2 regions of the Stenotrophomonas sp. ATs4 genome follow, and region 1 is predicted to be linked to the other one. Evidence: riboswitches for the same ligand, from Rfam matches in the RefSeq annotation. Region 1 holds a riboswitch; the other holds the start of a gene.
The links. Region 1 has a riboswitch for glycine ahead of gcvP (aminomethyl-transferring glycine dehydrogenase). Riboswitches for the same ligand answer to the same signal wherever they lie in the genome.
Positions count from the first base shown of each region.

Region 2: it holds a riboswitch for glycine, as region 1 does, so the genes downstream of both, ABR323_RS11520 (trimeric intracellular cation channel family protein) here and gcvP (aminomethyl-transferring glycine dehydrogenase) in region 1, are expected to answer to the same signal.

Region 1 is NZ_JBLYPK010000007.1:29,464-37,740, reverse strand. Features, by position in the region: gene gcvP (aminomethyl-transferring glycine dehydrogenase) at 1-2,624, opposite strand, end outside; glycine riboswitch at 2,687-2,789, opposite strand; gene ABR323_RS13545 (multidrug effflux MFS transporter) at 3,089-4,315, shown strand; gene ABR323_RS13540 (siderophore-interacting protein) at 4,457-5,353, shown strand; gene ABR323_RS13535 (hypothetical protein) at 5,424-5,816, shown strand; gene ABR323_RS13530 (M2 family metallopeptidase) at 5,936-7,900, opposite strand.
Region 2 is NZ_JBLYPK010000005.1:339,405-347,681, forward strand. Features, by position in the region: gene ABR323_RS11510 (multidrug efflux RND transporter permease subunit) at 1-703, opposite strand, end outside; gene ABR323_RS11515 (MdtA/MuxA family multidrug efflux RND transporter periplasmic adaptor subunit) at 700-1,866, opposite strand; gene ABR323_RS11520 (trimeric intracellular cation channel family protein) at 2,151-2,768, opposite strand; glycine riboswitch at 2,853-2,956, opposite strand; glycine riboswitch at 2,970-3,059, opposite strand; gene ABR323_RS11525 (GIY-YIG nuclease family protein) at 3,100-3,357, shown strand; gene ABR323_RS11530 (nuclear transport factor 2 family protein) at 3,429-3,860, shown strand; gene ABR323_RS11535 (NAD(P)/FAD-dependent oxidoreductase) at 4,060-5,340, opposite strand; gene ABR323_RS11540 (NYN domain-containing protein) at 5,463-6,257, shown strand; gene ABR323_RS11545 (glutathione S-transferase family protein) at 6,401-7,021, shown strand; gene ABR323_RS11550 (primosomal protein N') at 7,118-8,277, opposite strand, start outside.

The DNA.
Region 1 (8,277 bases):
TCGATCGCGGTGATCTCTTCGCGGATCTGGATCATCGCATCGATGAAGCGGTCCAGTTCATGCAGCGATTCGCTCTCGGTCGGTTCGACCATCAGCGTGCCGGCGACCGGGAAGCTCAGCGTCGGCGCATGGAAGCCGAAGTCGATCAGGCGCTTGGCCACGTCCTCGGCGCCGATGCCACTGGTCTTTTCCAGCGGACGCACGTCCAGGATGCACTCGTGTGCCACCAGCCCGTTGCGGCCGGTGTACAGGGTCTTGAAGTGCGGGGCCAGGCGCTTGGCGATGTAGTTGGCGTTGAGCTGGGCCACCTGGGTGGCCTTGCGCAGGCCTTCGGTGCCCATCATCGCGATGTACATCCAGCTGATCGGCAGGATCGAGGCGCTGCCGAAGCTGGCCGCGCTGACCATGCCGACCGGACCGTTGTCACCCAGCTTGCCCGGCAGGAACGGAGCCAGGTGTTCCTTGACCGCGCACGGGCCAACGCCCGGGCCACCGCCGCCGTGCGGGATGCAGAAGGTCTTGTGCAGGTTCAGGTGCGAAACATCCGAACCCCACTTGCCCGGCTTGGCCACGCCGACCAGGGCGTTCATGTTGGCGCCGTCGGTGTACACCTGGCCGCCCTGCTTGTGGATGATCTCGCAGATCTCCACCACTTCCTCCTCGAACACGCCGTGCGTGGACGGGTAGGTCATCATGATCGCGGCCAGGCGGTCGCTGTACTTCTCGGCGTTGAGGCGGATGTCTTCCACATCGACATTGCCGTTGGCGTCGGTCTTGGTCACCACCACCTTCATGCCGCACATCTGCGCCGAGGCCGGGTTGGTGCCGTGCGCCGAATCCGGAATCAGGCAGATGTCGCGATGATCTTCGCCGCGCGAACGGTGATAGGCGCGGATCGCCAGCAGGCCGGCGTATTCGCCCTGCGCACCGGAGTTCGGCTGCAGGCTCACCGCATCATAGCCGGTGCATTCCACCAGCATCGCTTCCAGCGAGTCGATCAGTTCCTTGTAGCCCAGCGCCTGGTCAGCCGGGACCAACGGATGGATCTGCGAGAACTCCGGCCAGGTCACCGGGATCATCTCGGCGGTGGCGTTGAGCTTCATGGTGCACGAGCCCAGCGGGATCATCGTGCGGTCCATCGCCAGGTCCTTGTCGGCCAGCGAACGCAGGTAGCGCAGCAGTTCGTGCTCGCTGTGGTGCGTGTTGAACACCGGATGGGTGAGGAACGCGGACTGGCGCAGCAGGCCGGCCGGCAGTGCGTCGGCGGTGCTGGCATCCAGTGCGTCCACATCCAGCGCTGCACCGAACACCGCCGCCACGGCAACGATGTCGGCGCGGGTGGTGGTTTCGTCCAGGCTGATGCCGACCGAGTCGCTGTCGATCGCCCGCAGGTTGTAGCCGGCAGCGCGTGCCTTGGCGTGGATCTCATCGGCGTGTACGCCGGTGACATGCAGGGTGTCGAAGAAGTCGCCACCGACCTGTACGCCGGCACCGCGCAGCGCGCTGGCCAGGATCGAGGCCAGGCGATGGGTGCGGCGGGCGATACGGGTCAGGCCTTCCGGGCCGTGGTAGACGGCGTACATGGACGCCATCACCGCCAGCAGCACCTGTGCGGTACAGATGTTGGAGGTGGCCTTCTCGCGACGGATGTGCTGCTCGCGGGTCTGCAGGGTCAGGCGGTAGGCCGGGTTACCCTGCGCGTCGATCGAGACGCCGATCAGGCGGCCCGGCATCGAGCGCTTGTAGGCGTCACGGCAGGCCATGAACGCGGCGTGCGGGCCACCGAAGCCGAACGGCACGCCGAAACGCTGGCTGTTGCCGACCACGATGTCCGCGCCCCATTCACCGGGTGCCGCCAGCAGGGTCAGGGCCAGCAGGTCGGTGGCCACGGCCACCAGACCGCCGCGTGCGTGCACGGCATCGACCAGCGCCTTGTAGTCGCCCACCTGGCCGAAGGTGTCCGGGTACTGCAGCAGCAGACCGAAGCTGTCCGCTTCCAGCGCTTCGGCCGGGGTGCCCACGCGCAGCACGATGCCCATGGGCTCGGCGCGGGTGCGCAGCAGTTCCAGCGTCTGCGGGTGCACCGCGTCATGCACGAAGAAGGTGTCCGACTTCGACTTGGCCGAACGCTTGGCCAGGGTCATCGCTTCAGCGGCGGCGGTGGCTTCGTCCAGCAGCGAGGCGTTGGCGATTTCCATGCCGGTGAGGTCGGCGCACAGGGTCTGGAAGTTGATCAGCGCTTCCATGCGGCCCTGCGAGATTTCCGCCTGGTACGGGGTGTAGGCGGTGTACCAGGCCGGGTTTTCCAGGATGTTGCGCAGGATCACGTTCGGCGTGTGGGTGCCGTAGTAACCCTGGCCGATGAAACTGCGCAGCACGGTGTTCTTGTCGGCGATCGCACGGATCTTCGCCAGCGCCTGCACTTCGGTGATCGACTCCGGCAGTGCCAGCGGTGCCGGCGACTTGATCTTGGCCGGGACGATGGCATCGGTCATCGCATCCAGCGATGCGTGGCCGATGACGCCGAGCATCTGCGCGATCTCGGCATCGTTGGGGCCGATATGACGCTCGACGAACGCGGAATGGTGCTCGAGCTCACGCAGGGAAGGGGTGTTCTGGGACATGGCGAAGGATCCGTCAGGAAAGGGCACACGCACGGGCACAAGCCGCCGGTCGGCGGTCTGCGGGGCGCCCCTCTGTCCTTTTGCCTGAGAGTTTAAAAGCGCGGCGGACCGCAGCTTCGTGCCCCTTCGGCGCCGGATCGAACCGGTCTCTCCAGAGTTCTGTTACGGGTGGTATCGGGCCTGAGCGATTACGGGCGTTGCGCCTTCGGCAGCGGTGTTCCGCTTCTCCCACCGTGTTGCCGGCCGATTATAGCCCGTTGCGGGCCCGCGGACCGCTTCCCCGGGCGCCTGCCGCGGCTGAATGGCCGATGGCCCGGTCGTGCGTTTTGTGCATCCCTGCATGGCGCCCGGCGCAATCCACACCTATGATGGGCGGATACCCGAATTCATCTGGCGCTGTCCCTGCAGAAGGGGACCGGCGCCCGCCGTGCGTGCCGCGCATGGCCCTGCCGGACGCCTTTCCCATGACCGCCGCTGTTGCTCCTTCCACCCGCCGCATGGCCCTGCTGCTCGCTGGCCTGGCCATGTTCGGTCCGTTCTCGATCGACACCATCTTCCCGGCGTTCCCGCAGCTGGCCCAGCGCCTGGCGGTGGATGAGGTGGCGGTGCAGCAGACGGTCAGCGTGTACCTGTTGTTCTATGGCCTGATGAGCCTGGCGCATGGCCCGCTGTCCGATGCCTGGGGCCGCAAGCGGGTCATCCTCGGTGGCCTGGTGATCTTTGTCGGCGCCTCGGTGGGCTGCGCGCTGTCCACCGATCTGACCACGCTGCTGGCGTTCCGCGCGCTGCAGGGCCTGTCGGCGGGCGTGGGCATGATCGTCGGCCGCGCGGTGATCCGCGACCTGTACCACGGCCACGACGCGCAGCGCCTGATGAGCCAGGTGTCGATGCTGTTCGGCATCGCCCCGGCGATCGCACCGATCATCGGTGGCTGGATCCTGCTCAGTGGCGCCGGCTGGCCGCTGATCTTCTGGTTCCTGGTGGTGTTCGCGCTGGTCCTGCTGGCCGCTACCGCACGCTACCTGCCGGAGACCCATCCGGTCGAGGCACGGGTGGGGCTGTCGCCGCGCACGTTGATGCGTGATTACGTGCGCATCGGCTTCAACCCGCGCTTCCTGCGCCTGGCCCTGGCCGGCAGCATCGGCTTCGGCGGCATCTTCCTGTACATCTCTTCGGCGCCGGTGTTCGTGATGCAGCACCTGCATCTGGGCGAAGGCGGTTTCGCCTGGCTGTTCATTCCCACCATTGGCGGCATGACCACCGGTTCGTTCCTGTCCGGACGCATGGCCGGGCACACCACGCCCACCCGCCAGGTGGCAATCGGCTTCAGCTTGTGTGCGCTTTCGGCGCTGTTGAACGTCGGCTACGTGGCGCTGTCTCCACAGTTCGTGCTGCCGTGGGCGGTGCTGCCGATCTTCCTGGGCGGCATGGGCATGGCGCTGATTTTCCCGATCCTGGCGCTGGCGGTGCTGGACATGTATCCGCACCAGCGTGGCCTGGCGTCGTCGTTGCAGGCCTTCGTGCAGCTGATGATCAGCACCGTGGTGGCTGGCGTGGTGTCGCCGCTGCTGAGCGCCAGCCCGCTGCACCTGGCACTGGGCCAGGCGGCCTTCTTCGGCGCCGGCTTCGTGTTCTGGTACTGGGAACACCAGCGTGAACGCGCGGCACAGGCGGCCTGCACGGGCCATTGAGCAGCGCGCAGGGGTAGGGCGGGCCGTGAGGCCCGCAACCCTTGCGACAGGGAACGGCCGGACTAGGCTGGGCACTCCAGCCAGCCGGTGCGTGGATGCACGACAGCCAGCCATTCCGATGTCGTTGCACGAGGTACCCCCATGGCTGCGCAGCAGACCTACCGCCTGTTCGAGGTGGCGCTGAAAGAGCGCCGTGTTCTTTCCCCTTCCCTGGACCGCATGGTGTTCACCGGCGCCGACGTGGCGCGGATGAAGACCGAAGGCCCGGACCAGCGGATCAAGGTGTTCTTCCCCTTGCCCCGCCAGGACCTGCCGCAGGTACCCAGCGGCGAAGATTGGTATCGGCGATACCGGGCGTTGCCTGACGATCAACGGCCGCCGATGCGCACCTACACCATCCGCCAGCTGCGCGCCGAGCAGGGCGAGGTCGATGTCGATTTCGTCATCCATGGCGAAACCGGCCCCGCCTCGCGCTGGGCCATCCACGCCCGCCCGGGTGACCGCGTCGTGCTGCTGGCCCCGGACGCCGACTGCGCCGAGAGCAGCGAAGGCTGGGAATGGAAGCCGCCGGCCGGTGTCGGCCAGGTGCTGCTGGTGGCTGATGAAACAGCATTGCCTGCGGTGGCAGGCATCCTTGAGGAGCTGGCTGACATGATTGAGCCGCCGCGCACGCTGGCCCTGCTGGAAGTTGCCCAGGGCGGCGACGCGGTGCCACTGAAGGCACCTGCCACCGCCGAGCTGGTGTGGCTGCCGCGTGGGCAGGCGGCCTACGGCCAGCCATTGCTGCGGGCAGTACAGGCGCGGCTGGCAGCGGCCTCAAGCGTGGTCGATGGCGATGCGCTGGAGGAAATCGACGTCGATGCGCAGATCCTGTGGGAGCAGGCCGACGCCAGCGTGGCCGGGCCGCTGTATGCGTGGGTGGCGGGCGAAGCAGGAGCGGTGATGGCGATCCGCCGTCACCTGGTGCGTGACTGCGGGCTGGACCGTCGCGCCATCACCTTCATGGGCTACTGGCGGCACGGCAAGGTGCTGGACTGAGTGGGAGCGTGAAGCGGCGCTGCGGGCGGGGTGCGTTATCCTTGCGCCCCCCTCGCAGCGGTACCGCACCATGTCCACCAGCTCCAAGATCCGCCGCGACCAGCGCCGTCGCCAGGAAAAGCAGGCCGCCAACAAGGCTGCCGCGCAGGCCTCGCCGGTGGAGCCGCATGCCGAACTGCGCGACGCGCAGCGCACCCTGCTGGCCGGTGTCGTGCGTAGAGATGGCGAATGGGTGCTGGGCATGGATGGCCGCATCGCGGGCCAGAGCGAGAGCGCTGCCCAGGTGCTTGCCCTGATCATGCAGGCCGGCGAACTGCACGAACGCAAGGGTACGCCAGTACGTCTTGTGTACTCCGATGCATTGCGCGATGCGGCTCAGGCCGAAGCGAAGGAAAAGGGCCAGACCTTCGAGGAATTCAAGGCCGCACTGGCTGCGGCGATGGCCGCGAAGAAGAACAGCTGATCGCTGTTGCGATAGAGCCGGCCGCTGGCCGGCTGCCCGTTGGATTTCCACCGTGCAGTTGCCGGCCAGCGGCCGGCACTACCAGAAAGGGGCGGATCCTCGCGGATCCGCCCCTTTTCTCATTTCGCCGCGGGAGCCGCGTTGGCCTGCCAACCGCACATCTGGCCTTCGTTCTGCTGCTTCAGCCACGCGTTGACCGGGCTGAAATACTCGATCATCGGGCCGGCATCGAGCTTGTCGGTACCGGTCAGTTCCTTCAGCGTAGCCTGCCACGGCTGGCTGGCACCCTTGCTCAGCATCGCCCAGTACTTCTGGCCGGCTTCCTTGTTGCCGTAGAAGGTGCACTCATGCAGCGGCCCCTTGTAGCCGGAGGCATCGCACAGGCCCTTGTAGAATTGGAACTGCAGGATGCGCGCCAGGAAGTAGCGGGTGTACGGGGTGTTGCCTGGCACGTGGTACTTCGCACCCGGATCGAAGAACTCTTCACCGCGGGTGCTGGCCGGAGCCACGCCCTGGTACTTGGCCTTCAGGTCCCACCACGCCTTGTTGTAGTTGTCGGCGGTGATGGAACCATCGAACACGCCCCAGCGCCAACGGTCGATCATCAGCCCGAACGGCAGGAACGACACGCCCGACAGGGCCATGCGCATCTGGTTGTTGATGACCGCCTCGCGGCTTTCGGTCGGTGCGTCGACCAGGCCGATCGAGCTGAGGTACTTGGGCGTCATCGCCAGCACGATGGTGTCGCCGATCGCTTCATGGAAGCCATCGTTGGCACCGCCCTGGAACAGCGGCGGCAGCGGGTTGTAGGCCAGGTCGTAATAGATGTGGCCCAGCTCGTGGTAGATGGTGGTGAAGTTCTCTTCGTTCGGCTTGATGCACATCTTGGTGCGCACATCGCCTTCCATGTTCATGTCCCAGGCGCTGGCGTGGCAGACCACGTCGCGGTCGTCAGGCTTGATGAACTGGGTTTTTTCCCAATAGGACTGCGGCAGGGACGGCATGCCCAGCGACACGTAGAAGTCCTGCGCGCGCTCGGTCATCTGCTTGGCGGTACGCAGCTCGGCCTCACGCTGGGCCTTGTACTGCGCGGCCACGTTGGCGTCCTTGCCGGCCTTGGCCAGCGCTGCGCTCAGGTTGGTCTGGTACTGCTTCTCAAGCGCAGCGGTGATGTCCAGGCTGCCGGCACCCGGATACGGTTCCAGCTGGTCCCACAGGTTGGACCAGTCCTGCTGCCACATGTTGCCCAGCAGGTGCGCGGCGATCAGGCCGTTGCCCACTTCGGCCTTGTCCTTGCCGTAGGTCTTGTCCAGCTTGCCGCGTGCGTAGCAGTGCAGCTGCTCGTACATCGGCTTGACCTGTTCCCACAGACGGTCGGTTTCCGGGCCGATCTGCTCCGGCGGCATGTCGTAGCCGCTGCGCCACATCTGGCCGGCATCGGTGAAGCCCATGCCCTTGGCACCTTCGTTCACCAGGCCGACGAACTTCTGGTAGTCGCCGCGCATGCTCTTGGTGGTGCTGTGCCAGCCCTGCCAGGCGTCGAGCTGCTTGTCGTAATCGCGGCTGCGCGCCAGCACCTGCTCCAGTTCGCCCAGCTGGCGGCAGGAGTTCGGATCGTTGGCGTCGGTGCAGTACTTGCCAGCACCGTAGCTGCCTTCCATGCGGGTGGCGATCTGGGTCAGTTCGGCCAGCTTGGCTGGATCGCGCGGTGCCGGCATCGACGACATCAGCTTCAGCAGGTGGATCGCGCGCTTGCTGTCTTCGCTCATCGGCTTGCCGTCGAACTTGGCGGCCTGTTCGATCCAGCTGTTGAGCTGGGTCAGCGAGCGCTCGTTGGCCTTGGCTGCGATGCGTTCTGAATCGCTATTGATGTAGGTGGAGGACAGCCACTGCGCCGAGGTCATCTCCGGGTAGGCCGCCTTGAATTCGGCATTGATGCGGGCGACGAACTGGTCGGCGGTTTCGCCGGCCGGCGCGCTGCTGCTGGCGGTGTCGGTGCCTGGGGCAGCTTCCTTCTTGCAGGCGGCCAGGGCCAGCGTGGCGGCGGCGATTGCCGAGGCCAGCAGGAGATGACGGTGTTTCACGGGCGGTCCTTGGGTGGTGAACGACGGCCGAAGGCTAGTGGGCCGTCGCTGCCACCGCAAGTGGCGGAAGTCGGCCGGGCGGCGCCCGGCACCCGCAGAGGCCTTCAAGCAACGGCAAAGCCGAAGCAACAGCAACAGCGGACTATCCGTGGTTTGGCGGGGCGTGTCCGGTTGCGGGGGACGCCGTAAATCCGTCCATGGAGGCTCGGTCGCGCCATCCATGGCGCTCACGCCCCCGCAACCGGACCCACCCCGCCTTCGACAATTGACCGCGACCTGTTGGAAATCCACGCCATGCGTGGATCAATCTTCATCGAAATCGAATATCTCGGATTGAATTCGAAGAGCATCCACGCATGGCGTGGATCTACCAGACA
Region 2 (8,277 bases), on a different contig from region 1:
TCTGGTCGTTGGCATCGAGCATCACCGCGCGGATCGGGCCATCGAAGCTGCCCTTGGGCAGGTTGACATTGGCGGCGGCGATGGCGGTGCGGATGTGGTCCATGCCCAAGCCATTGGCGGCCAGTGCCGCCGGATTCACCTGGATGCGCACGGCAGGGCGCTGGCCGCCAGCCAGGCTGACCAGGCCGACGCCCGGCAACTGCGCCAGGCGCTGCGCGATGCGCGTATCCACCAGATCGTGTACCTGCGGCAGCGACAGGCCTTCTGAGGTCACCGCCAGGGTCAGGATCGGCGTATCGGCCGGGTTGACCTTGCGGTAGACCGGTGGCACCGGCAGATCGCCGGGCAGGAAGCTGCCGGCTGCGTTGATCGCCGCCTGCACATCCTGCTCGGCCACGCCCAGCGACACCTCCAGGCCGAACTGCAGGGTGATGACCGACGCACCGCCGGAACTGGTCGACGACAACTGCTTCAGGCCGGGAATCTGCCCCAGCTGACGCTCCAGCGGCGCGGTGATGGTGCGCGTGGTCAGCTCCGGGCTGGCGCCCGGGTACAGCGTGGTGATCTGGATGATCGGGTAATCGACCTGCGGCAGCGCTGCCACCGGCAGCAGGCGGTAGGCCAGCACGCCGGACAGCAGCAGTGCCACCATCAGCAGCGTGGTAGCGACCGGACGCAGGATGAAGGCGCGCGAGAGGTTCATGCGCCGGCCTTGGTCACGGCCTCCTCGGTGATGATCTCCACCGCGGTGCCGTCTTCCAGTCCGTCGATGCCTTCAATCACCACCTTGTCGCCGGCCACCAGGCCGGAGCGTACGGCCACGCGTCCGTCATCGGCAGGCCCAAGCACCACGTTGCGCCGCTGCGCCTTGTTGTCCTTGCCGACGACATGCACGTAGTTGCCCTGGCTGCCGAACTGCACGGCGGCATCGGGAATCAGCAGCGCGGGCTGCTCGCCCAGCTGCAGGCGTACGTTGACGAACTGGTTGGGGAACAGGGCCAGGTCGTCGTTTTCGAAGTGCGCACGCAGCTTCAGCGTGCCGGTGGTGGTATCGATGCGGTTGTCGACACTGGACAGTGAGCCGCGGGCCAGCTGCCGGCGTTCTTCGCGGTCCCACGTTTCCACCGCCAGCGCTGGCTGCGCCTGCACGGCATCGAGCAGGGCGGGCAGTTCCGGTTCGGGCACGGTGAACAGCACACTGATCGGTGCGGTCTGGGCCAGCGTCACCAGGCCTTCGGTATCGCTGGCACGCACCAGGTTGCCCACGTCCAGCCGGCGCAGCCCGATGCGACCGCTGACCGGGGCGACGATGCGGGTGTACTGCAGCTGCAGGCGCGCTTCGTCAACAGACGCCTGATCGCTGATCCGCCGACCCTGCAGCTGCCGCACCTTGCTCTGCTGGTCGCTCAGTTCCTGCCCGGACACGTAGTTCTGCTTCTGCAGTTCGCGGTAGCGCTGCAGCTGGCGTTCGGCGTTCTCCAGCTCGGCCAGGTTCTGCTGCTGGGTACCCTGGGCCTGTGCCAGCTTCACCTCATACGGGCGTGGGTCGATCTGCGCCAGCAGGTCGCCTGCCTTCACCTGCTGTCCTTCCTGGAAGTGCAGGCGCAGCAGTTCGCCATCCACGCGGCTGCGCACCACCACGCTGTGCAGTGGCGTGACCGTACCGACCGCCTTCAGGCGCAGCACCAGAGGCTCGGCGCTGGCACGCGCCACGCGTACCGGGACCGTCTTGCCCGGCGCATCGTCGCTGCTGCCCGATCCGCTCCGGGGCCACAGCCACCACGCCAGAAGGGCGACGAGGGCGATAGCCAGCACCACCCGCAATGGGCGGGCACGGCGGAAGCGGGAATTTTCGGCGACAGACATGGGGCATCCTGCGCCCTGCGCGCGCAGGGACATGCGGGCCCGTCGGCGCGCTCAAGGCACCACGGGCAGCGGGGAGGGAGTGTCTGGCGGGGCCGCGGGCGCGGCGTGGCTGGATGCCGTCGCGGCAGCAACGGGGTGACAATGGTAGCCAATCACCCCGGCCAATGCCGCATGACCATCGTCATGCAACGCATTCGGTAGTGCCGGCCGCTAGCCGGCAACCTGCTGGAATCCGCGGGCATGTGCCGTGTTGCCGGCCAGCGGCCGGCACTACCGTCAGACAATCAATGCACTTCGTCGTGATAGACGAACTTCGGCATTTCCCAGCGGTAGTGGATCGCCAGAAGCCGCACTGCGAAGCCACCGCCGAGGCAGCACAGGATCGCCGTAGCGTCGGCCACGCCCCAGTGCAGCAGCAACAGGTACACCGCACCGGTCAGCAGCGAGATGATCGCGTACAGCTCCTTCTGGAAGATCAGCGGCACCTCGTTGCAGAGGATGTCGCGCAGCACGCCGCCGAACGCGCCGGTCAGCATGCCGGCAATCAGCACGATGGGCGTGGCATGACCGGCCTCGCGCGCGATCGAGCAGCCGATCAGGGTGAAGGCGATCAGGCCCAGCCCGTCCAGTACCAGGAAGGTGCGACGGAAGTGATGCATCCAGCGTGCGACCCACGTGGCGATCAGCGCCGCGCACACGGTGAAGCCCAGGTACTCGGGGTGCTTCACCCAGCCCAGCGGGTAATGACCGAGCAGGATGTCGCGCAGCGAGCCGCCACCGAGGGCGGTGACACAGGCGATCATGACCACGCCGAACAGGTCCATGCGGCGGCGGCCCGCAGACAGGGCGCCGGTCATGGCTTCGGCGGAAATGGCGATCAGGTAGATGATGGACAGCAGCATGGGGCAGGCTCCGGGCGCGGTGGGGCCGGCCATGCGCGACCACCGCCACTGCCTGCGCAATGACGGGATGACGATGACCGGTGCCGCTCCCGCTGTCCTTTTGCCTGAGAGTTCAGCGGCATGGGCCGCGTGCCCCTTCGGCGGATCGTCCCGGGCGTGCCCGGTGACCTCTCTCCAGCTCGGCGAGTCGAATGCATGGTTGGTGGGATTCCAGCCCACCGGCCTGAGCGATCATGGGAGCCTGCGCCTTCGGCGGGCGCCAGCGCGGCGCCTCTCTCCTGCATTCGGGCGCCAGTATATCCGCTGCAGTGCAGCACGGCATAATCCGGGTATGGCCCCGTCCCTCCGCCCGTGGTTCCTGTACCTGCTCGAATGCCGCGATGGCAGCTATTACGCCGGCATCAGCACCGACGTGCAGGCCCGTTTTGCCGCCCACCAGGCTGGCAAGGGAGCCCGTTACACCCGATCGCGGCCGCCGCTGCGCGTGCTGGCCGTGCGCGAGTACCCGGACCGGGCCGCCGCCTCGCGGGCCGAGTGGCAACTCAAGCAGCAGCCGCGCGAACGCAAGCTGGCGTGGTTGATGCAGTAGATCCACGCCATGCGTGGATGGGCGCATCCGGCCATGCCATGATCGCCCAGCCCTCAGCGCTGGAGACCCGGATGTCCACCGTTGCCCTGTTGTTCGCACTTTCCGCAGCAGCAAGCCCCGCTGCCGACGCCGCTACGATCGCGGCCATCGAAGCCACCTGCCATGACTACGTGGACGGTCAGCTGGAAGCCGACCCGCAGCGCGTCGCCCGCTCCTTGCACCCGGACCTGGCCAAGCGCGCGGTCCTCGGCGATACGCCAGACGAGCGACTCGGCTTGCGCCGGATGTCGAAGGAGGAGCTGGTCTCGCTGACGAAGCAGGGCGCGTTGAAGACCCCGAAGGATCAATGGGACCGCCGCTGCACGGTGCTGGACGTGACTGGCAATGCCGCCTCGGTGCGATTGGAAACGCCGTGGTTCGTCGATTACTTCCACATGGGACGCTTCGACCAGCGCTGGGTCATCGTCAACGCGCTGTGGTACCCGAAGCCGAAGGCGAAGTGAGCCTGGAGTGCGGCGCAGATTGCCGACTCCGCAAGGAAGGAAGATTTCTGCCGGGCATGGTCGAAACGGCGGGTGCCGGGCGGCCCGATGAATCGGTAGATCCACGCCATGCGTGGATGGTGTTGACGGGGTCAGAGCCCTTTCCTGCGGAAAGGGATCCGACCCCAACGTAATTCAATCATCCACGCATGGCGTGGATCTACCGCCTTGGTCGACGGTCTTCCTGGTCATCACCAAAAATGATGCGCGCGCTGCGCTGGTAGCTCCAGTACGCCACGGCCCAGTTCAGCAGCACTACGATGCGGTTGCGGAAACCGATCAGGAAGAACACGTGCGCGGCCAGCCAGAACCACCAGGCCAGTACGCCGGAAAGCTGCAGCCGGCCCAGGTGCACGATCGCGGCCATGCGGCCGATGGTGGCCAGGTTGCCGAAGTCGGCGTACTTGAACGGACCGGGCTCGGGCTTGCCGTGCAGGCGTGCACGGATCACCTCGGCCACGTACTTGCCCATCTGCTTGGCGGCGGGCGCCACGCCGGGCACCGGCTTGCCGTTGGCCTGGTTCAAGGCGGCCAGATCGCCGGCCACGAACAGTTCCGGGTGGCCAGGCAGGGTCAGGTCGGGTTGTACCTGTACGCGTCCGGCGCGGTCCAGCGGCACCTCCAGCGTGCGCGCCAGCGGCGATGCGGCCACGCCCGCGGCCCAGACCACGGTACGTGCCGGTACGAACTGATCACCGAGCCTGAAGCCCTGGCTGTCGATGTCGCTCACCGGAGTACCCGTCAGCACTTCCACGCCCAGTTTTTCCAGCTGCCGGCGTGCCTTCAGCGAAAGCACTTCCGGGAACGAGGACAGCACGCGTGGGCCGGCCTCCACCAGGCGCACCTTGGCGCTGGCCGGGTCGATATGGCGGAACTCGTTGCGCAGCGTATGCCGCGCGATCTCGGCCAGGGTGCCCGCCAGTTCAACACCCGTGGGGCCGCCACCGACCACGGCGAAGCTCAGCCATGCGGCCTTCTTCGCCGGGTCCGGTTCTGCCTCGGCGCGCTCGAAGGCCAGCAGCAGCTTGCGGCGCAGCGCGATGGCATCGTCCAGCGTCTTCAGCCCGGGGGCATCATCGGCCCATTGGTCGTTGCCGAAATAGGCGTGGGTGGCGCCGGTGGCCAGCAGCAGGCTGTCGTAGTCCAGCGTGCTGCCATCGGCCATGCGGATCTGCCGGGCCTGCTTGTCGACGGTCACCACTTCGCCGAGGCGTACTTCCACATTGCGCTGGTGGCCGAGGATGTGGCGCAGTGGTGCGGCGATGTCCGGTGCGGACAGGCCGGCGGTGGCCACCTGGTACAACAGCGGCTGGAACAGATGGTGGTTGCGGCGGTCGACCAGGGTGATGCGTATGCGTTCGCGGGCCAGGGCGCGGGTGGCCCAGAGCCCGGCAAAACCGCCGCCGACAACGACCAGGTGGGGAACGCGCTCGCGACTCATCGACTCACTCCAGTGGGGGCATGGGGGAAGCGTTTGGCATCTTCGCACGGCAGGTGGTTGTCACGTCAGCGCCTGCGTGGATCAGCGATACTCGGGTTCAGGCAACCGCCCGCGAGGAATCCATGAGCGAACCCGAAAAGCGCATCGCCCTGTTGATCGATGCCGACAACGCGCCGGCCTCGAAGATCGACGAGGTCCTGGCTGAAGTCGCCCGCTATGGCGTGGCCAATGTGCGCCGCGCCTATGGCAACTGGAAGAGCCCGCGGCTGAAAGGCTGGGAAGCGGTGCTGCACGAATACGCGATCCGCCCGATCCAGCAGTTCGCGTACAGCAAGGGCAAGAACGCTTCGGACATGGCGATGGTGATCGATGCGATGGACCTGCTCTATGCGCGGAATCTCGATGGTTTCGCCATCGTCTCCAGCGATGCCGATTTCACCCCGATGGTGATGCGCCTGCTGACCGACGGCGTGAAGGTGTATGGCTTCGGCGAGAAGAAAACCCCGGAGCCGTTCGTCAACGCGTGCTCGAAGTTCACCTACCTGGAAGCGCTGGGCCAGACCCATGCCAGCGTGCAGGATGTCGAGCAGGGATCGAGTGAACAACCGTCGAGTGAACAGACGCCCAGCGAGCAGCCAGCGAGCGACGATGCGCGCCCACGCAAGAGCGGCGCGGAAATGCGCAGTGATACGCGGCTGGTGAAGATGTTGCGCCGCGCGGTGTCCTCGGCCGAGGGCGAGGATGGCTGGTCGCATCTGGGGCCGGTTGGCAGCCAGATCGGCAACCAGGCTTCGTTCGATCCGCGCAACTACGGCTATGGCAAGCTCAGTGACCTGCTGGCCGCGATCGGCCTGTTCGAGCTGAAGAAGGACGGCAAGTCGTCCTACGTGCGCGCGCTGCCGAAAAAGAACCGGTAGTGCCGGCCGCTGGCCGGAAAGGAACCGGTAGTGCCGGCCGCTGGCCGGCAATCCCCAGATCCAGATCCCGCATCGGGCACGCACACACCCCAACCGATCAGGCGTATCGTTGCCGCTCGCATTGCCAGCAAGGGAAAACCCGCATGTTGAAGATCTGGGGCCGTCGCAATTCCAGCAACGTCCGCAAGGTGTTGTGGTGTGCCGAGGAGATCGGCCTGCCGTATGAGTCCATCGAAGTCGGTGGCAGCCACGGCGGCACGCAGACGCCGGAGTACCAGGCGATGAATCCCAACAGCCTGGTGCCGGTGATCGAAGACCACGGCCTGCCGCTGTGGGAATCGAACGCCATCGTGCGTTACCTGAGCGCGCGTTATGCGCTGGGCACGCTGTACGCCGAGGACCCGATGGAGCGTGCCCAGGCCGAGAAGTGGATGGACTGGAGCACCTCGCGGATGGCGCCGCTGTACACCGACCTGATCTGGGGCATCATGCGCACCGCCCCGGCGGACCGCGACGAAGCACGGATCAACGCCGCCGTCGTGCGTGCGGGCGATTACCTGGCGATGGCAGATGCGACCCTGGCCAACCAGCCGTGGTTGTCGGGCGAGAACTTCGCGATGGGCGATATCCCGCTGGGCTCGCTGATCTATGCCTGGTTCGAACTGCCGATCCAGCGCCCGGAGCTGCCGCACCTGGCCGACTGGTACGCCCGCCTGCGCGAGCGGCCGGCCTACCAGCGCGGCGTGATGTCGCCGCTGACGTAAGCGAAAGCGTTCGGGGTCAGAGCCCTTTTCTGCGAAAAGGGATCCGACCCCGATAGCCAAGGGGCGGATCCCACCCGACGGGTGGGCTCTGACCCCTCAATACAGATCCGTCGGATCCACATCCAGCGACCAGCGCACCTTGCGTGCTTCCGGCAGCGCGTAAAGCTGCGGCACCAGCTGCGCCAGCACGCCGTGCAACGGCGGCCGCTGCAGCGCAGACAGCAGCAACTGCGTGCGCTGGTAGCCGGCACGGCGCGGCATCGGTGCCGGCATCGGCCCGTAGGCCTCGACCACGTTCTGTTCGCCCAGCAACTGTCGCGCGGCCAGCAGGAACCCATTGGCGTGCTCGATCTGCTGGGCTTCGGCACGCATCAGCGCCAGGTGTGCGAACGGAGGAAAGCCTGCCGCCTCGCGCTGGTTCAGCTCGGCCTGTGCGAACGGGTGGTAGCCGCCGCTCACCAGCGTTTCCAGCAATGGATGCCCGGGATGGTGGGTCTGCAGCCAGACCTCACCAGGATCACGTGCGCGGCCTGCACGGCCCGCCACCTGGATCAGCTGCTGCGCCAGCTTTTCACTGGCGCGGAAGTCGGCCGAGAACAGGCCTTCATCGATGCCCACCACCACCACCAGGGTCAGCTTGGGCAGGTCGTGGCCCTTGGCCAGAATCTGCGTGCCGACCAGGATGCCAGGCTGGTCACCCAGCTTGGCCAGCTGCTGTTCCAGCGCATCGCGGCGCGAGGTGGTGCCGCGGTCGATGCGCACCACCGGAAAATCGGCGAAGGCACTGACCAGATGTTCTTCCAGCCGCTCGGTGCCGATGCCCTGCGGTTGCAGCGCCAGGCTGCCGCAGGCCGGGCAGGCCAGCGGTGCAGGTTGCCGCGCACCGCAGTGGTGGCACTGCAGGCGGCGGCCGCCCCCATGCACGGTCATCGGCGCATCGCAGCGGTTGCAAGGGGCGGTCCAGCCACAGTCATGGCATAGCAGCACCGGCGCGTAGCCGCGGCGGTTCTTGAATACCAGCACCTGCTGGCCGCGCTGCAGATGCTCGCCGATGCCGGCCAGTACGTCGGCCGAGAGGCCGTCATGCAGCGGGCGCTTGCGTACATCCAGAATGCGCACGCGAGGTGGCCGTGCATCACCGGCGCGCTGCTTCAGGCGCAGGTGGGCGTAGCGCCCGGCGTAGGCGTTGTGCAGGGTTTCCAGCGAAGGGGTGGCGCTGCCCAGCAGCACCGGGATACCCAATGCCTTGGCCCGCA